DNA from 3 places in the Bowmanella denitrificans genome. Region 1 is predicted to be linked to each of the others. Evidence: predicted binding sites of a transcription regulator. Region 1 holds the regulator's gene; each other region holds the start of a gene.

Region 1 (5,844 bases):
ATGAATCCGCTTGGGGAACCTCCAGATTTGCCCGGCAGGGATACAATTTTTTCGGTATGTGGTGCTTTAGAAAAGGGTGCGGGTTTGTACCTCGGCAGCGAGAAGAAGATGCTGGCCATGAGGTAGCCCGATTCCGCGATTTATCTCATGCTGTTCAGGCCTATCTCACCAATATCAACAGTCATTATGCCTACAGCGAACTGCGTGGGATCCGGGCGGGTTTACGTCGAAATCAGCAAACCGTTACCGCTGAATATCTGGTGGAAGGACTGATGGGATACTCAGAGCGTGGTCAGGATTATATTGATGAGTTACTGCAGATGATTCGAGTTAACAGGAAATATTTAAATTCATGAGAATGCTTTTTCTTGGTCTTATGGCCTTCTCCGGTGCAGCTTTAGCGGCTGAGTCACTGGAACTGGATTACGCTACATTGTATAGCCATACACGTAAGCTGGATAAGGACGAACTGTCGGCCTTGCAATTTGCCTTTGGCTTTATGCATCACCAAAGCAAGCAAATGTGTCACCTTGAATCCGCTTATCTGCATACCCAAAAGCAGGATATTCCTTTGCAGATAACGCAAGAACAAAGGTTCACGGTGCCTTCTGAAAAAGCTCTGAGCCTGGCTAAAGCCGTTGCAAGATTTGAATTAACCGAACCGGTAAATCAATGTGACATGTCAGTGCAACTGGAAACTAAAGCAGAGTACCTGAAAACAGCGTACGACCTGCAGGAGCTAGTTTTGCTGTATGATCAGTACACCGAGTTTTTTGATTCCATGGGCAGCTTTCTGGCGTTTATGATGCCATCAGTAAAGGGATTGGTGCTTCACTTTGATAAAAATATGGCGTCTGACGCTATCTGGCTGAACGACAAATTACAACCTGATCTGTCTATACGCGAAGGCGAGCTACGTCTAAGTAAAGACTGGTTGGAAAACAAAGGTCAGTTGCGTTTACCTGTAAGGCCGTACCGCATTACGGCGATAACCGAGTAAAGAAGGGAAGGGCACCCCTTCCCAAACAAGCACATTAGCTTAGCTGTACGATTTGAACTATTTGTTCTTCATCTATGTCGGCAGGATTTTGAGGTGGCCTAATGTCTGGCTGATCAAAGCCAATGTCGCCATCTTCAAACGGATGTTCCTGGGTTTTCAGGTCGGCGAAGTTAAACAGAGCAGGATCCGCCAAGTGTGACGGCGTGACACTTTGCAACGCTCTTGCCATATTCTCAATCCTGCCGGGATATTGTTTATCCCACTGCTGCAGCATTTGCTTGATGACTTTGCGCTGCAGATTCTCCTGAGAGCCGCAAAGATTACAGGGAATAATTGGAAATTCCATTAACTCTGCATATCGCTCCAGGTCTTTTTCAGCGCAGTACGCCAGAGGGCGAATGACCATTTGCTTACCATCATCGCTAACCAGCTTAGGTGGCATAGACTTTAATTTTCCGCCATAAAACATGTTGAGAAACAGTGTTTCCAGCATGTCATCACGGTGGTGTCCCAAGGCAATCTTGGTGGCGCCCAACTCTGTGGCGGTACGATAAAGAATGCCACGTCTTAATCTGGAACATAGCGAACAGGTTGTTTTGCCCTCGGGGATCTTTTCCTTAACGATACTGTAGGTGTCTTCGGTGACGATTTTATAGTCAACGCCCTGGCTGTCCAGGTAGGCCGGCAATACATGAGCAGGGAATCCAGGTTGCTTCTGATCAAGATTGACGGCCACCAGTTCGAACTGAATAGGTGCCACTTTTTGCAGATAACGCAGAATATCCAGCATCGCATAACTGTCTTTGCCGCCAGACAAACACACCATAACTTTATCGCCATGCTCAATCATATTGAAATCGTCAATGGCTTTCCCCGCGCAGCGGCGCAGTCGTTTCTGGAGTTTATTGAAAGCGTATTTCTGTTTAGCGGTTAAATCTTCTAATCGCGTCATGGGGTACCTCTGCAATGAGGCCGGGATTATACCTGCATAACGCACAAGTTACAGCTCTGCTGATGCTTGGCTTACATCTTGGATTGGGCAATCCTGTTGGTGTTATACCATTTCTCCAGTAGCCGCAGATTCATCTGATTGGCTCGGAAAAACACATCCAGCACGTCCCCAATGATAGGTACCAGACCGACAAAAAAGTCTAACAATAAGTTCACCAGTATGCGCAGCTGCAAACGCAGCGGGGCACCCAGTGCGCGTGCAACGATTAACAGTCTCATTGAAATCAGCACGCTGATAACGTCACCCAGACCTGGGATCAGTCCTATAATAAAGTCCCAGCCGAATCTGATACCAAATAAGCTGAATGCACTGTCACTCCAATTGGCCCAGGATCTGGCACTTTTAAGTAAACGCTGGTGATTTTGCGACGCCATTCTAATTTCAACCTATCTTGAGTAGCGGGCTGTAAATTGACGCTGCCAAGCAGCAGGAATCGGATACCCCATTGCTGTGCATACAACAATGGGGCCGTAGGGAAGATTAACTTACTTTTGTTGCAATGGGCTGACAAAGCCGTCAGGTTTAACCGTCAGAACATCGCAATCGAGCATATCGATAACATGTTCAGCGGTATTGCCAATCAATGCTGCAGAAATACCATGTCGTCCTACGGTACCAATAACCACCAGTTCAGCATCCAGTTTTTCTGCCACAGTGGGGATCACATCTTCAGGTAAGCCCTCGCGCACATAACAATGGGTCATATCAATACCATGCGTACTGGCAAAGGTTTTCATCGCATCGATATGGTGGTTTTTCACCGATTGATTAAAACTGGCAGGGTCAAATTCAGGAATTTCGATGGCAATATTTACCGGCGTGCCAGGATAAGAATTCACCAGGTTAACCTGACCGTTGAGGGTGCGGGCAAAATCTAACGCCGTGTGAGTAACCTTCTGATTCAACGAAGCATGTTCTGTGTCTACTGAACCAACATTGACCGCAGCCAGTATCTGTCCCTGTTCAGGCCAGTCATGTTCTTTCACCAGCAATACAGGAACGGGGGCTTTACGCATTAAATGCCAGTCGGTAGGGGTAAAGATCACTGACTTTAACCCGCTGTGTTCATGGGTACCTTTAATGATCAGATCATACTGCTGTTCAATGGTTTCATAAATAATGCTTTCAAATGGCCGATTGTGCCATACCACTTTTGCATCAACAGCCAATGATGGGTCGTCTATCTGCTCCGACAGCAATTCGGTCAACCATTCCGTTCTGTCGTCCACCACGGCCTGACGCATAGTTTCGCGTTCGTCCACCGACAGCATAGTGGTCATTTCGTAGGAGAAATCATAAATGGACAGAAAAGCAGTAATGCTTGCGCCGGTTTTACCCGCTATCAGTACCGCTCTTTTTAAAGCTTTCTGTTGTTCAGTGGTAGGGTCAATGACGACCAGCAATTTTTTATAATTAATCATCCATCTCCTCCGGCAGATCCAATGTGTTTAGTCTATGTACAAACTACATTTCTATCCAATCAGTATGATTGCGTTAGATCAAGTCCGAAGGGGAAAGTTTTTAACTAGTCGTCGCGGAACTGTCCTGCACTTCCTTAAGCTGAGCAGGTTGTACCAGGGTAATAAATTTGCCATCTACTTTTATCAGGCCCTGCTTTTGAAACTTGGTTAGCAGGCGGCTGATGGTTTCTACGGTTAAACCCAGGTAATTTCCAATTTCCGCACGGGTCATACTGAGACGGAACTGGCTGCCGGAAAAGCCGCGTTGATGGTAACGGTCACCCAGATGCGCCAAAAAATGCGCCAGTCGTTGGTTAGCGGTGCGTTTGTTAAGCAACATAAACATATCTTGATCTGCAAGGATTTCATTGCTCATCAAGCGCATTATCTGTTGTCTCAGCCTCGGTAAATCGCCAGACAAGGCTTCCATGGTTTGGAAGGGGATTTCACATACCATCGAGGTTTCCAGCGCCTGCGCGAAGCTTTTATGTTGTTGGTTGTGAATAGCATCAAACCCAATGATATCCCCTGGTAAATGGAAAGCGGTAATTTGCTCTTCTCCGTCAGAGGCCAATACGAAACTCTTAAAAGAGCCGGAGCGCACCGCGAACAAGCTGTTTAACTTATCCCCGGACTGGAACAATCGTTCATTTTTCTGAAATGGCCGCTTACGCTGAATAATATTGTCGAGTTTATCCAGTTCCTTCTCATTCAGAGTAAAAGGCAAACACAACTGACTGATGCTGCAATTCTGACAACTGATGGTACATTCGCGGTGTTGATTCATTGTGGCTATAGATAAATGGCCAGACAGATGGCTAGCTTAGCATTTTTTGGCATAGGTGTAAGCGAAATCAACTAACTTCAGGGTCAGGCTTCAACTGCCATCACATAGGGCGATAAAAGCAGCCACAGGGCACTGATCGCTAACAACACCGCAATAATCTGTTTGCTACGCGGATGTGCCAGTAAAGGCCGTAATTGTTGACTAAAACGCCCCAGGGTCAACAGGGCTGGCAGAGTTCCAAGCCCGAACATCAGCATCAACAGTGCGCCCTGATGGACGCTGCCGGCTGCCAGGCTCCAGGTTAAACTGGAATACACTAAACCACAGGGCAACCACCCCCAGATCAATCCATAAGGCAGCGCCCATGCCGGACTTTTAAACGGAATAAAGCGTTTAGACAGCGGTGCAACCGGTCGCCACAACTTAGCTCCCTGTTTTTCTAACCAAGACAAGCCGCGCCACCAATTGCCGATATACAGCGCCAGGGCCAGCAGAAACAAGCCACTGAGCAAATTCAAAATAGCCATGCCGCCCGCAATCTGATGGCTGAAAAGCTGACCAAGCCCCCCGGTTATCGCCCCAGCCAGGCTGTAACTGGCAAGTCTACCGCTATGGTAGGCCAGCTCAAAAGGCAAAGGGGAACGATCTTTGGGAATAGAAAAACTCAGTGCACCGACAATGCCACCACACATCGCAACGCAATGCACACTGCCTGCCAGACCAATAAGAAGTGCAGAAAGCAGCGTCAGATCAGTCACGCTGGTTTTTATCCCCGCCCGAGGGTTTGTCATCATCGAACAGAATGTTGTGGCCCTGACGTTCCAGGTCGTCAAACTGTCCGGACTTTACTGCCCAGAAAAAAATCACGATGGCGATAGTGACAATCACAATCGCAAGGGGAATAAGGATATATAAAATGCCCATTAGGAATCGGCCTTAAGTAGTCGAACAGAATTGGCTACCACAATAATAGAGCTTAGCGACATACCAACTACCCCCAACCAAGGGGTTAAATAACCGCAAACGGCCAGTGGCAGCACCAACAGGTTATAACCCAATGCCCAGGCCATGTTCTGCTTTATCTTGGCCCTGCTGCGTTTAGCCATATTGAATAACACCGGTAACAGGGTCAAAGAAGGCTTAATTAAAATAACATCAGCGGCATTTTTAGCTAACTCGGTCGCACCACCAACGGCTACTGAAACCTGTGCAGCGGCCAGCACTGGGGCGTCATTAATGCCATCCCCCATCATCAGTACATGCTGTCCCTGATGCTGTAATTCCTGCATCTTTTTGAGTTTCTGCTCTGGTTTGCACTGACTATATAACCTATCAATCTGCAATGCCTGGCCAATTTTGCTAACATTTTGCTGATTGTCGCCACTGATAATGCAATGTTGATAGTGGTTGAGTTGCTTTAGCATCGCAGCAGCATCGGGGCGAATCTGGTCGGTCAAGACAAAGCCCGCCAAAATGCCATTTCGGTCGGCCAGCAACACATTACATGCACTCAGACTATCCGGCACTGGGTGAGACATAAGGTGCTGGCTACCAATCCGGTATTCCTGACCATCAATCCAGCCGA
Region 2 (5,844 bases), on a different contig from region 1:
GAGCCCCACCAGGATGCCCGTCTGGCGTTTCTGAGTGCCCGGGTGGGCAGCATTGAAGATAACCGCTTAGGAGGCTGGTATGGTTACCGGGCTTCAAAGGCCGCCTTGAATATGCTGGTAAAAACGGCGCAGGTAGAATATGCGCGGCGTGTACCAGGTGTGCAGCTAATGTGTTACCACCCTGGGACAGTGGACACCCCACTGTCGCGTCCCTTCAAAGGCGGCACTCCGCGCGACCAACGTCTTTCTGCTTACCAGGCGGCACAATACCTGTTGTCTGAGTTGCAAAAGCCCAGACAACAGCGCGAGGCGATCTTTATTGACTGGCAGGGACAACCCATCCACTGGTAAAAAGCGCACGTCGGCAAGTGGTGGAATAAATACGTTTGCTACAAAGACATTTTGTTACTTGGCTGTTAACATCGGCGCTGGGGAAGAAAACCATAATGATAAACTCCAGGGAGTTCACCAAGTAATGAAGCGTGAAGAATTCAGTTCCAGCCTGGGCTTCGTCCTGGCAGCGGCAGGCTCGGCAGTCGGTATTGGCAACCTTGTTGCTTTCCCGGTCATGGCCAGTAAAAACGGTGGCGCGGCCTTTCTGATAATGTATGCCATTTTCGTATTTTTTATCTGTTTGCCGGTGATGCTGGCAGAAATGAGCCTGGGACGTCATACCAGACAAAATCCCCTGGGTGCTTATACAGAGATAGGTCGTAATCCTGCCTGGCGCACGGTAGGTTGGTTGTCGGTATTAACGCCATTTATGATCGGTGTGTTTTATCTGGTCATCACGGTCTGGATTTTTGGCTATCTGGCCAAGTCTGTTATGGGGCAACTCGACCTGTTGGCTGCACCGGAAAGCTTTGGTGTTTTTATCAACAGTAATGAACTGTTTATTTATATGGCGGTGGTTATTGCCCTGACCTTCCTGATTTTACAAGGAGGGGTAAAACAGGGGATTGAGAAAGCGGCTAAGGTTCTGATGCCGCTGCTGTTTCTGATGTTGATAGCCTTGGTTCTGTATGTGCTTACCCTGGACAATGCTGAACTGGGAGTTAAATTCTTCCTGGTGCCGGATTTTGACAAAGTAACAGGTAAAGTGTTGAACGGTGCCCTGGCTCAGGCGTTCTTTTCCTTGTCCCTGGCGATGGGGATTCTGATTACCTATGGCTCTTATATTCAAAAAGAGAACAATATTGTGCAGGCAGGGAAAATGGTGGCAGGTTTGTCACTGTTGGTGGCCGCCTGCTCAGGTTTGTTGATTCTGCCAGCGGTATTCTCTTTTAATCCGGATGTGCAGCTTAGCACCCTGTCTGAGTCCAGTATCAGTATGATCTTTACATTCCTGCCGAAGATCTTCCTGGCGCTGCAAGCCAACATTGGTTATTTCGGTGCATCCTTTATCGCCAGTTTCTTCTTTCTGTTAGTGTTTTTTGCTGCGTTAACCTCACTGGTTTCCATTATTGAAGTGCCGGTTGCCAGCCTGATGGACGGTAAAGGTGTCAGCCGTCGCAAGGCCCTATATTCTCTGGGTGGCGCGATGATTCTGCTGGCGATTGTCAGCGCCCTGTCTTTTGGCCGGGTGGAGATATTTTCCAACCTGACTGCATACGGCCTGAATGCGTCGGGCATGCCGCTGAACAAGTCATTTTTTGACGTGGTGTACGACATTTTCTATGAAACAATTCTACCTCTGAACGGATTTTTGCTGTGCCTGTTTGTGATCTACAAATGGAAAAAACAGAATTTTGATGCAGAGATCAGCCAGGGTAACAGTACCTTTGCCGGCTCTTTGCTGCAGAAATATGTGAACTTCTCGTTAGGTACTTTTATACCGGTGATTCTGGCGGTGATTTTCGTTAATACCGTATCGACGGTGTTTTTCGGAAAAAATCTGCTGTTCTGAGTTAACTGACATCAAGGCAGCTTTGGCTGCCTTGATGTTTAGCCAATCTCTATCGGCATATCATACGGGCTGGGGTATTGCAGCGTGATCCCCAGTTTATCCAGGGTTGCAGAGGCATTGATCCAACGCCCCGCATCGGCATTGTTCTCCTGGCTGAACTGCGGAACTGCTAATCCTGCTGCCATGGCAGCCCAGGTGTAAAATTCTGCGCGGCTGGGGTGCTCAGTGGCACTAAGGTGGAACGTCTGCCGCCAAAGCTGCTGAACGATAATCGCTTTTATCGCCGTGATAACATCCTGCTGATGCACCAGATTGACCAGCTGCTGCCCTTTTTCTAAAACTCTGCCGCTGAGATGTTGCACCGGGTGACGGGCTGGACCGGTTAGCCCTGCCAAGCGAAGTATTGTGCCGCTACCTTGTAATGCTTGCTGCTCAATGACGGCATGGGCCTTAGCCGATGCCGTGACAGGGTGAGCCTGGGTGGTTTCGAATATTTCCCCGCTCACCTCCCCGTATACCGAGGTGCTGCTGATAAAAAGGATGTGACTTTTCTGTACCAGTGCCTGATTAACCAAGGCGGTCATGGCTGCGATAAATCTAACTTCATCAAACTCCCGGCGTCCGGGCGGAATATTTATCACCAGTACATCGGGGGGGGCGACTGACCAGGGCAGCGTCGCGCCGAGTGAATATTCAAAAGCCTGAATGCCTTGCTCTGCCATGAATTTCAGTTTGTCTTTATTTCTGGCGGTGCCCAGCACGGTATAACCATTGGCTTTTAGCTGCATGGCCAGTGGCAAGCCCAGCCAGCCGCAGCCACAGATTCCGATCTTTTTGTGCATATAAAAAAGCGGCTTACGCCGCCCAGGGAGAAAGATAAAGCCGAGCTTACATGGAATATTTGGACTCGGAAACTTCGATCATATTCAGGCCCGATAGCTGGGGGATGCTACTGCTGATTTGATTTTCCAGGCTATCCAGCTGGCTCAGGTCATAGCAAAGAGTCTGTGCCTGTGCCTCAATGCCCGCCGCGCGTACTTCCATATCGGCTTCTAACTGTTCGCCAAATCTGTCCATACGTTTCTCGAATGCTTGCATATCGCCGCCACTGAACAGCATTTCTTTACCAATGGCGATCATCAAACTGCCCATGGAACGCTGTACCAGTTTTTCCAGTTTTTGTTCAAACTCCGACTCAAAATCTTCGCCAAGAAACTGGCCATTGTCGAAGTTGGCCGAGTTAAATCTGATGCTACCGTCGTCGGCGTAGAATTCCTGGTGCAGCTTAATACGCAAGGCGTCAATTTCTGATGACAGATCGGCAACCAGTTCGTTGTCTTCCCCCAGCAATTGATTAAATGCCTTTGCAACCCCCTCATTAGCCAAGGCCACCGCATCCAAAGCAATACCCGCTACTTTAGGAGCGAGATCATTAACGTTTTGATGGTATTGATTCAGCATGTTTAACTGAGTATGGCTTAAGTGCATTTCCTGACCGTTTAATAGTGCTTTATGGCCATCCAGGTGCAATAGCTTGTCATCGGGCAAGTGCAGGGTAAGTTGCCCATGACTCAACTCCATCTCACCATGCAGGTTCATATTGCAGTCATTGGCCATGCTGGCAGTGGAAAAAAACAGGGCTGTGGCAGCGACTAAGGTTCTCATTGATTTATCCTCTATTGGGCTTTGCCTTCGGTATTGCTTCAGCAACCCTTGTGCCAATGGAATAAATTCATAGTTAACAGATGCTTATGTTTTTCAGGTGGAGTAGGTAAGAGGTGGATTTAGCGATTTTTGCTAAAAGTTAACAAAATTCACTAACTGTCGATGTGAAGCGCTTGCAACCGGTGGCTAAAAATTTGATCTAACACACTGATTTATCCTCTTGTTTTGATGCATAATAAGCACAGCTTGAATGTAACTTGGGGTGAACTATGAGCAACTGGATTGAAGCCTTGCTGTTTGGCTTGGCACTGTTAGCTTTCGTATTGGGCTTTAGCAGCATCATTATGGCCATGATCCACAAACCTGTAACAGTTGACGCTGAAATGAAAGAAAAGGTCGAATACGGCTTTTTTGGTGTGGCTGGTTTAGTACTCTGTATTTTATTCAGCTACGCCATTTAATTAAGATACATAAATAAGGCGCTTTGAGCGCCTTATTTGTTTTTAGTGGTTTGCCGGTTTGTGGTAGGTGTCAATGCCCAACAGTTTATAGACCAGGCATATACCGCTGGATGCGGTGGTCCACAGCAGCAAACCCGCAATGGCCAGAATTGCGCTGGTTGTATTTGAAAATATCCCCTCTACCGCCATTGCCAACAGGATACAGGACAAAACTGAACGTACGGCTGTATCCAGAACGCCAACATTATCATTGTCTTTCATTGATTTTTCTCCGTCCGATTGATGGCATCATTGTCTTCTTTGCACAAAAATTGGACATTGATGTCCGTCAAATTCCAGAAGGCAATAAATTGTTCCAGATCAAATTTGTTTCCTTCGCGGTCGCGGGCATATAGTAGCCCTCTAAATTAGGAGAATAGGATGGACGTAAAGATCAGTGCTGTACTTTTGAATGCGCTGGTGCTGGAGGATGACGGCATTACCCAGGAGCTGCTCGGGCACCTGTTGCGTGATATGAACTTTGCTGAAATCAGTTTTTTCGGTGACGGGGTGCCTGCCCTTAACCACCTTAACGAGGTGGGAAGCGGCTACTACGACTTGGTCGTCTGCGACTGGCATATGCGAACCATGAGCGGGCTGGAATTCCTGACCGCATTTCGTCAGTTGCAGCCTGAAACACCTTTTTTGATGCTTACCGGCGACGCTACCCGCGAAAACGTAGTCGAAGCACTTAAAGCCGGTGTCACAGAATTTATTGCCAAGCCTTTCTCCAGAAAAGAGTTGCAGGAAAAACTGGCGCGAGTACTGCGTGAAAAACTGCAACGGGATTATCGTGACCCATCAAATGAATGAGAAAAGAGAGCCCTATGGATTTTGATCAGATTATCGACCGCAGCCAAAGCTGTTCATTTAAATGGAACAAGTATCAGGGCCGCGACATTTTGCCTATGTGGGTGGCAGACAGCGAATTTCGCTGTGCTCAGCCGATTCTGGATGCGTTGCATAACCGGGTTGAGCATGGTCTGTTGGGCTATACGCTGCCGGCGCAGTATGAACCGGCTAAACAAGCTATTGTGCACTGGCTGGGTCGCCAGTATAACTGGCAGATAGAATCAGACTGGGTTGTCTGGACCCCTGGTGTTGTGCCAGCCTTCAATGTGGCCTGCAAGGCCTATTGCCAGCCTGGTGATAAGGTTTTAGTTCAAGTACCCAACTATCCGCCACTTTTAGCCGCTCCGGCACTGAACCAATTACAACGGGTAGATATCCCAACCATTGAAGAGTCAGGTCGCTGGCAACTGGATTTCGAAAGCCTGGAGCGGCAAGCCGCTGATCCTAAGGCCAAGCTTTTGATTTTATGCAACCCTATGAATCCAGTGGGTTCGGTGCTGAGTGAGGCTGAACTTGAGCGAGTGGCAGATATTTGTCAGCGTCATGGCCTGATGTTGTGTTCTGATGAAATTCATTGCGACCTGATTCTGGATGAGCAGGCATTGCATATTCCTGCCAGCAAGCTGGAAAGTTTAAAACATCATTCAGTTACCCTGATGGCCGCCAGTAAGACCTTCAATATTGCTGGCTTAGGTGCGTCTTTTGCGGTTATTCCTGATGCCAAAGTACGGCAGCAGTTTGTCCAGGCTGCCATGGGGATAGTGCCTTGGGTCAATGTGCTGGGATTGTTTGCAACAGAGGCTGCATTTACCTTGTGTGATGACTGGTATCAGGCGCAGCTCGATTATTTGCGTGGTAACCGCGATTATCTGATGCAGGAAATCAACAAAATAGACGGATTGCGTCTGCTTAAGCCTCAGG
Region 3 (5,844 bases), on a different contig from region 1:
AGGTGGCCGATGAGATGATCCCTGGCCACTTAGGCCGCTACGACGATACCTTTGCCCCCCGTGCCTTTGGCGATAATCTGGCGGGTATGGGTATCAGCACCATTTTGATTGAGTCCGGTGCCCACCGAAATGATGCCAACCGCCAGGTGGCCAGAACCCTTAACCTGGCCATGCTCAGTGCCGCTATCGACAGTATTGCCTCGGCTGGTTTTGAAAACCAAAGCCTGTCCGCCTATCAGGCCATCCCGATGAACAGGCGGGAAGCATTTCGCGATGTCATTATTAAGAATGTGCAGGTCGAGGCAAACAGCCAGTCATACCAGCTCGATATTGCCCTGGATCTGGATCTACCGGATGCAGATGCCGTGCGTATTAAAGAAGTGGGCGACCTGTCTACTTATACGGCATTCTTTACATTTGATGCCGAAGGCTGGCACTACAAACCTGCCAGGGAGTATCGACTGGACGCCCCCCTGGTTTTAGATAAGGCGGGTTATTTAGCCCTGTTAAAACAGGGTATTGGAATATTTGACCGCAATGGTCATCCAATTGAAAACCGCAGCACACTGCCGCTGGCGATAAAAACCACCTTGTCATCGCAACCCAAACCACATAAAAACGGGCCGGCGATATTTTTTCTCGAACACCAAGACGGCCGGCAGATGGCTGTTATTCAGGGATTATTGATTGATCTCGAACAGGGCAAGGTGCTGAACCGATACAGCACCTGAGCAAACCTATTTACCGATCTGCTGCCCCATTCTGGCCAGGATTTTAATTGTGTCGTCACTGGCCGTTTCCATACTTTTCAGGGCACTGATGGACGCTTGCATATCGCCCGCCACCAGTTTTTCCAGGGCCTGCAATCCCCCCTTATGCACTGCTGCATGGGGTTTTTCCAGGCTGGCATAGCTGTCCAGGTGGCGGAAGTTCGCCGCCCCATCGCCCTGATAGTACCATTTACCCAATCGACATTGATGGTGATCGGAAACCTCGCCATTGGCGGATTGATTATTCAACCAGCGCCGGTAAATAACCTGTTTCCACACCATATGATCCAGCTTCACGGTTTCGATAAAACTGGCCATGGCTTCGTCGGTAATAGTGGCATGCATTGAGCGGGAATGATCAATCAGACTTTCCAGCGACTTCGCGGTTTCTGTGGCGGTATCCAGCATCTCCGAACATTGATTCAGCGTGCTGGAAATATTGTTATCGGCTTCCAGGGTGCTTTTATCGATATCAGCCACCTGCTTGGCAATTTCCGCACTGGCTTCCCCCGCCCGCTGGGCCAGCGTCCTGACTTCGTCGGCAACCACGGCAAAACCGCGGCCCTGTTCCCCGGCACGGGCCGCTTCAATAGCCGCATTCAATGCCAGCAGGTTAGTCTGTTCAGAAATATTATTAATGATGCTGACAAACTTGGTGATTTCCTGAGCTACTCCACGCAGCCGGGAAATACCGGAATGAGTCAGCTTAACTTCCTGGTCAACTTTGTTAAGACCGCTCAATAAGGTTGCCATATTGGCCGAAGATTGGTCATAGATAGCAGAAGAACTAATAATATTATCTCGTTCTTCAAGCATATGATTGGCCAGTTCGGCCACCCTTTCGCGAATCTCTGACAAGGGATTCATGCCATTGACGGCCATACGCATCACACCCAAGTCGTGCTTTTCCCGTGCTTTTTCATCCAGTTGATGCTGCAAAGCGTCGCTCTGACTTCGGGCCTGTAGCAGTTGTGCCTGCAGTTCCTGATTTTGTTGTTTGAGGCGTTCCACTTCGGATTGTGAATCGGTCAGTCTGCTGGCTTTAACAAACATGGGTTATTGTTCTCGTTTTTCCTGGATAGCATTGAGAATAATGGCTTTATAGGATTCTCGCTATGAATTTAACATGGCCATAACAACAAAAAAGGCGGTGATTACACCGCCAGCTCCGCCAGGGAGGTTGGGAACTTAAAAACTGTAGCGGGCACCCAGCATAAAGATCATTGGGTCGATATTCACTGTTACCGGTTGGACGCTGGTGCCATTAACCCGCACTTCGGCATCGGTATCAATATCGGCCCAGGCCACCATGGCATGCACACCCCAGTTCTGATTCAGTTTGTAGTTAAAACCGGCCTGTACCGCCACACCAAATGAATCATCCAGGTGCAGACTCACATCATCTCCCGCGGTAGCGGCCCCGGTGGATACCAGTACGTTCTTCAGCGCCGGGCTAACCTTTTCAGAAAAAAACAGCGTGTAGTTCAGGCCCAGTCCCACAAAGGGGCGAAATGCCTGTTGCTTGTCCATAAAGTGGTATTGCATCAACAAGGTGGGCGGCAGATGCTTGGTTTCACCTACGGCCAGACCATCAACTGCGCCGACTGAGCTGTCCAGGCTGATATCATGGGAAAACGGTGTGGCCGCAATCAGCTCCAGTGTCCAGTTGTCGTTCAGGTCGTAATCAAATGTCAGGCCAAGCTGGGTATTGCTGTCTACATCCAATTTACTTGAGTTCTGTGGCAATCCCGCCACGCTTTCCACCACATTCAGATAGGTGCTGTCGGCATTAGGATTGACATTGATGGCGCCAACATTGACGTGAAAATTGGCCAGCGCGGCCGGGGCAAACATAGCAGCCATCAGGGCGGATGTGGTAAACAGAGACTTCATATTTCTCTCCAGAGTGTTGTGTGTCTGGTGAGGATTGTGCTGCTACATGGCCTGCAATAATCTGATTGAGATCAAGTTTTTCAGCTCGCCAGCAGGGCCAAAAGCGCCTAAGCGCCTTTGTTATGATCCAAATCAAATGAAATGCACAGCCGCCTGGCTGGCAGATAGATTTACCCCGCCCTGAGCTGGGCCAATGCTTGCATATGCGGTGGGAAGTTCATGGCACAACCCTGAATAAAGCGCTGAATGCCATCAATCTTATATTGGTTAGCCAGCTCACTGCCCGGCTTCAGTTGTTCCTGACTGGGGTAAATACCTTTGCCCGCCAGTAAGCAGTTCCAGGAGACATTAGGAAAATAGGCATCCAGCTTCTGTTTTTCCAGCTCATCGGTAATGTTATTGCCCGCCATCCAGGACATCAGAATGGAACGCAGTGACATGGAGATCTTCTCGTTGCTGCCACAGGCACGCCAGTATTCGCTATCGGTGCGGGAGCTAATGCGATAATGGCAAACAATATAGTCGCGTACCGCGTCAAATCGATTACTGATGCGCTGATTAAAGGCCTCGCGATGCTGGTCGCTGCCATTACCCTGGTTATAGGCCTCGATAAAACGCACCACAGTTTCCTGCACCATATCCAGAGCAGTGGCTTCCAGTGGTTCAATAAAGCCTTGCGACAAGCCCACCGCCAGACAGTTCTTGACCCAGTGGCGCGCCCCCCGTCCCACCTTAAATTGCAGACGACGTGCTTCCGTGTCTTTATCCAGCAAGCCTAAGTGCGAGCGAAACTCGGTCTCTGCCTGATCATGATCCACAAAAGCCGAACTATACACGTAACCATTGCCTACTCGATTGGTCAGCGGTATACGCCAGGCCCAGCCATATTTAAGGGCGGTTGACACGGTATGCGGGGCAATATCCTGATCCGCTTCGGTAGCAAACACCACGGCCGAGTCATTGAACAGGCTGTCGGCACAGCTTAAAAATGGCTCTTTTAAGGCCTGCTGGATCAACTGCCCCTTAAAGCCGGTTGAATCAACATAGAAGTCGCCTTTGATCTTGTCGCCACTGTCGGTGACCAGACAATCGATATTACCGGCACTGTCCAGCAACACCTCAGTCACTGTCGCATATTGGTGTTTCACTCCCTTGCCAGCCGCAAAACGTGCCAGGTACTGGCCCAGCAAGCCGGAGTCGAAGTGGTAGCCATAGTTAATTTCAAAGGGAAAATTCGGCGGTGCCAGAGGCGCCAGCTTTTGCCGGATCAGTTCAGTGGTCAGAAAGAAATGATCCGGATGGCCTTCCAGATCAACGCCTTTACGACGCAGAAAACTATTATGAAAAAACGCCGGCGCGGTAAACTGGTCAGGCTGACACAAAAACGGGTGCACATACTGACTAAAGCCGGGTTTTACCGACCAGTCCTTAAAGGTTATACCCACTTTGTAGGTGGCATTACAGGCTGGCATCCACTCGCTTTCCTTGGCACCGATCGTCTGCATAAAGCCTTTAAGCGGTGGAGTGGAACCTTCGCCCACACCGATAATGCCAATATCCGGTGACTCCACCAGGGTGATCTCCACTCCTTTGTCTGCCCAATGGGTCGCCATCAGATTAGCGGCAATCCAGCCTGCGGTACCACCGCCAAGGATAACGATTCTGTTAATGCTTTGCGTCATGGGATTTACCTTCTACTTCTGTACCTGCTCAGCATAGCGGCTACCAGATAAAAAATCGCCCACCAGAAGCGGGCGACTGGCATCTGCCCGGTTACCCGGGCTACATTCAACTTAGTATTTGTAATTGAAACCTAAGTAATACTGGCGACCAAACTCGGTAAACTCCCCCAGTACGCCAGGCTGATCGTAGGCAATCACATTAGGCTCATCGGTCAGGTTGCTCACCGACATGACCACTTCCAGACCATTACCGAAGGCATAAGAGGCCTGGGCATCCATGGTCAGGTAATCCTGTGCTTCAACCGGTGTTGAACTGCCTGGGATCGGCATATTCAGGATAAACTCGTCACGATAACGTACGTTTATATGAGTGCTGAAGCTGCCGATATCCCAGAATGCCGTGGTGCTCCAAACGTTTTTAGACAAACCAGGCAGAGGCAGATTCTGACCAAACAGGTTACCACCGCTGATTTCAGTCTCACTTTCGGTATAGGAGTAGCTGGCGGTAATACCCAGACCGGCAAAAATACCCGGTAAATCAGTAAAGGTAGTCGTGCCAGCCAGTTCGAAACCGCGGATGTAGCCGCCTTTGTCGTTATTGACGAAAGTTTCAAAGGCACCCGCTACCTGACCGGCAGGAATTTCAATGCCCAGATTGTCAAAGAAGGCCTGACCGGTCTGCGACGGATCAAAGAACTGCTTCTCTACCAGGCTTTCAATGTCTTTCCAGAACACCGCAGCAGAGACTGCACCACCATCTTCGAAGTAATGCTCATATGACAAGTCCAACTGCGTAGCACGGAATGGATCCAGATAAGGGGAACCTTTGGTCCACACGTTGTACTGGGTTTCACCGTTAGCATTCTGGTCGTTCCAGGAACCAGCGCCACCTTTCAACTGGCCAACGGGCGGCCGTCCCATCACTTTGGCTGCGGCAAAACGCACGACATCGTTGTCGGTCAGTTGGAAGTTCAGGTTTAAAGACGGCAGAGTGTCTGAATACTCAGGGCCATAGCTGACGTAATCGTAGTTGTCCTGAGTCACCCCCACATCATCGGTAATGGATGAACCATTGCCTGCGCCCACGTTTTGTACACCGCTGGATTTCACATCGGTTTTCACATAGCGCACACCGATGTTACCGGTTACCGCCACATCACCCCATTGAGTATCCAGATTGGCCATCAGGTAGTAAGCATCAACTTTCTCGGTCAACAAACCTGATTCCACAAAGGTCCAGTCACGGCTGAACACCTTTTTACCGGCATAGTTGCCGGCCCCGAAGATACTGCTGGCCAGGCCGTCAAAATCCGTTACAACAAAGTGGTCTGGAGCGCCAGTAACCGACTCAACAGACACAAAACCGTCCAGATCCTGTGGCATACAGTCAATATCGGACAGATTGTCTGCACAGTAGCCATTAAACTGACCATCACGGGCACCATACAGGAAGGTACCGCGGTCAGAATTAAATTCACGCTCAGAGATACGCGCGCCCA

Evidence for each region. Region 1 encodes FNR, which switches genes on or off when oxygen is low (the NO sensors DNR and NnrR bind a similar motif). Its sites were predicted from a motif close to TTGATCTAGATCAA; they were not measured.
Region 2: the regulator FNR is predicted to act here: its motif matches at 4,383-4,396, upstream of ABD028_RS20480 (YgaP family membrane protein).
Region 3: the regulator FNR is predicted to act here: its motif matches at 2,725-2,738, upstream of ABD028_RS13765 (OmpW/AlkL family protein).

Annotation. Positions count from the first base shown of each region.
Region 1 is NZ_BAAAEI010000006.1:214,732-220,575, reverse strand. It holds gene ABD028_RS03975 (glucosaminidase domain-containing protein) at 1-356, shown strand, start outside; gene ABD028_RS03970 (DUF2987 domain-containing protein) at 353-1,000, shown strand; gene ttcA (tRNA 2-thiocytidine(32) synthetase TtcA) at 1,035-1,952, opposite strand; gene ABD028_RS03960 (DUF4112 domain-containing protein) at 2,024-2,386, opposite strand; gene uspE (universal stress protein UspE) at 2,498-3,433, opposite strand; gene fnr (fumarate/nitrate reduction transcriptional regulator Fnr) at 3,534-4,259, opposite strand; gene ABD028_RS03945 (sulfite exporter TauE/SafE family protein) at 4,343-5,017, opposite strand; gene ccoS (cbb3-type cytochrome oxidase assembly protein CcoS) at 5,010-5,183, opposite strand; gene ABD028_RS03935 (heavy metal translocating P-type ATPase) at 5,183-5,844, opposite strand, start outside.
Region 2 is NZ_BAAAEI010000028.1:18,395-24,238, reverse strand. It holds gene ABD028_RS20505 (SDR family NAD(P)-dependent oxidoreductase) at 1-351, shown strand, start outside; gene ABD028_RS20500 (sodium-dependent transporter) at 476-1,906, shown strand; gene ABD028_RS20495 (NAD(P)-binding domain-containing protein) at 1,945-2,748, opposite strand; gene ABD028_RS20490 (DUF2884 family protein) at 2,795-3,571, opposite strand; gene ABD028_RS20485 (hypothetical protein) at 3,841-4,032, shown strand; gene ABD028_RS20480 (YgaP family membrane protein) at 4,075-4,293, opposite strand; gene ABD028_RS20475 (response regulator) at 4,453-4,884, shown strand; gene ABD028_RS20470 (MalY/PatB family protein) at 4,899-5,844, shown strand, end outside.
Region 3 is NZ_BAAAEI010000015.1:34,290-40,133, forward strand. It holds gene ABD028_RS13755 (M14 family metallopeptidase) at 1-731, shown strand, start outside; gene ABD028_RS23285 (CZB domain-containing protein) at 738-1,115, opposite strand; partial or broken gene ABD028_RS23290 (methyl-accepting chemotaxis protein) at 1,140-1,823, opposite strand; gene ABD028_RS13765 (OmpW/AlkL family protein) at 1,959-2,663, opposite strand; gene ABD028_RS13770 (tryptophan halogenase family protein) at 2,834-4,345, opposite strand; gene ABD028_RS13775 (TonB-dependent receptor) at 4,457-5,844, opposite strand, start outside.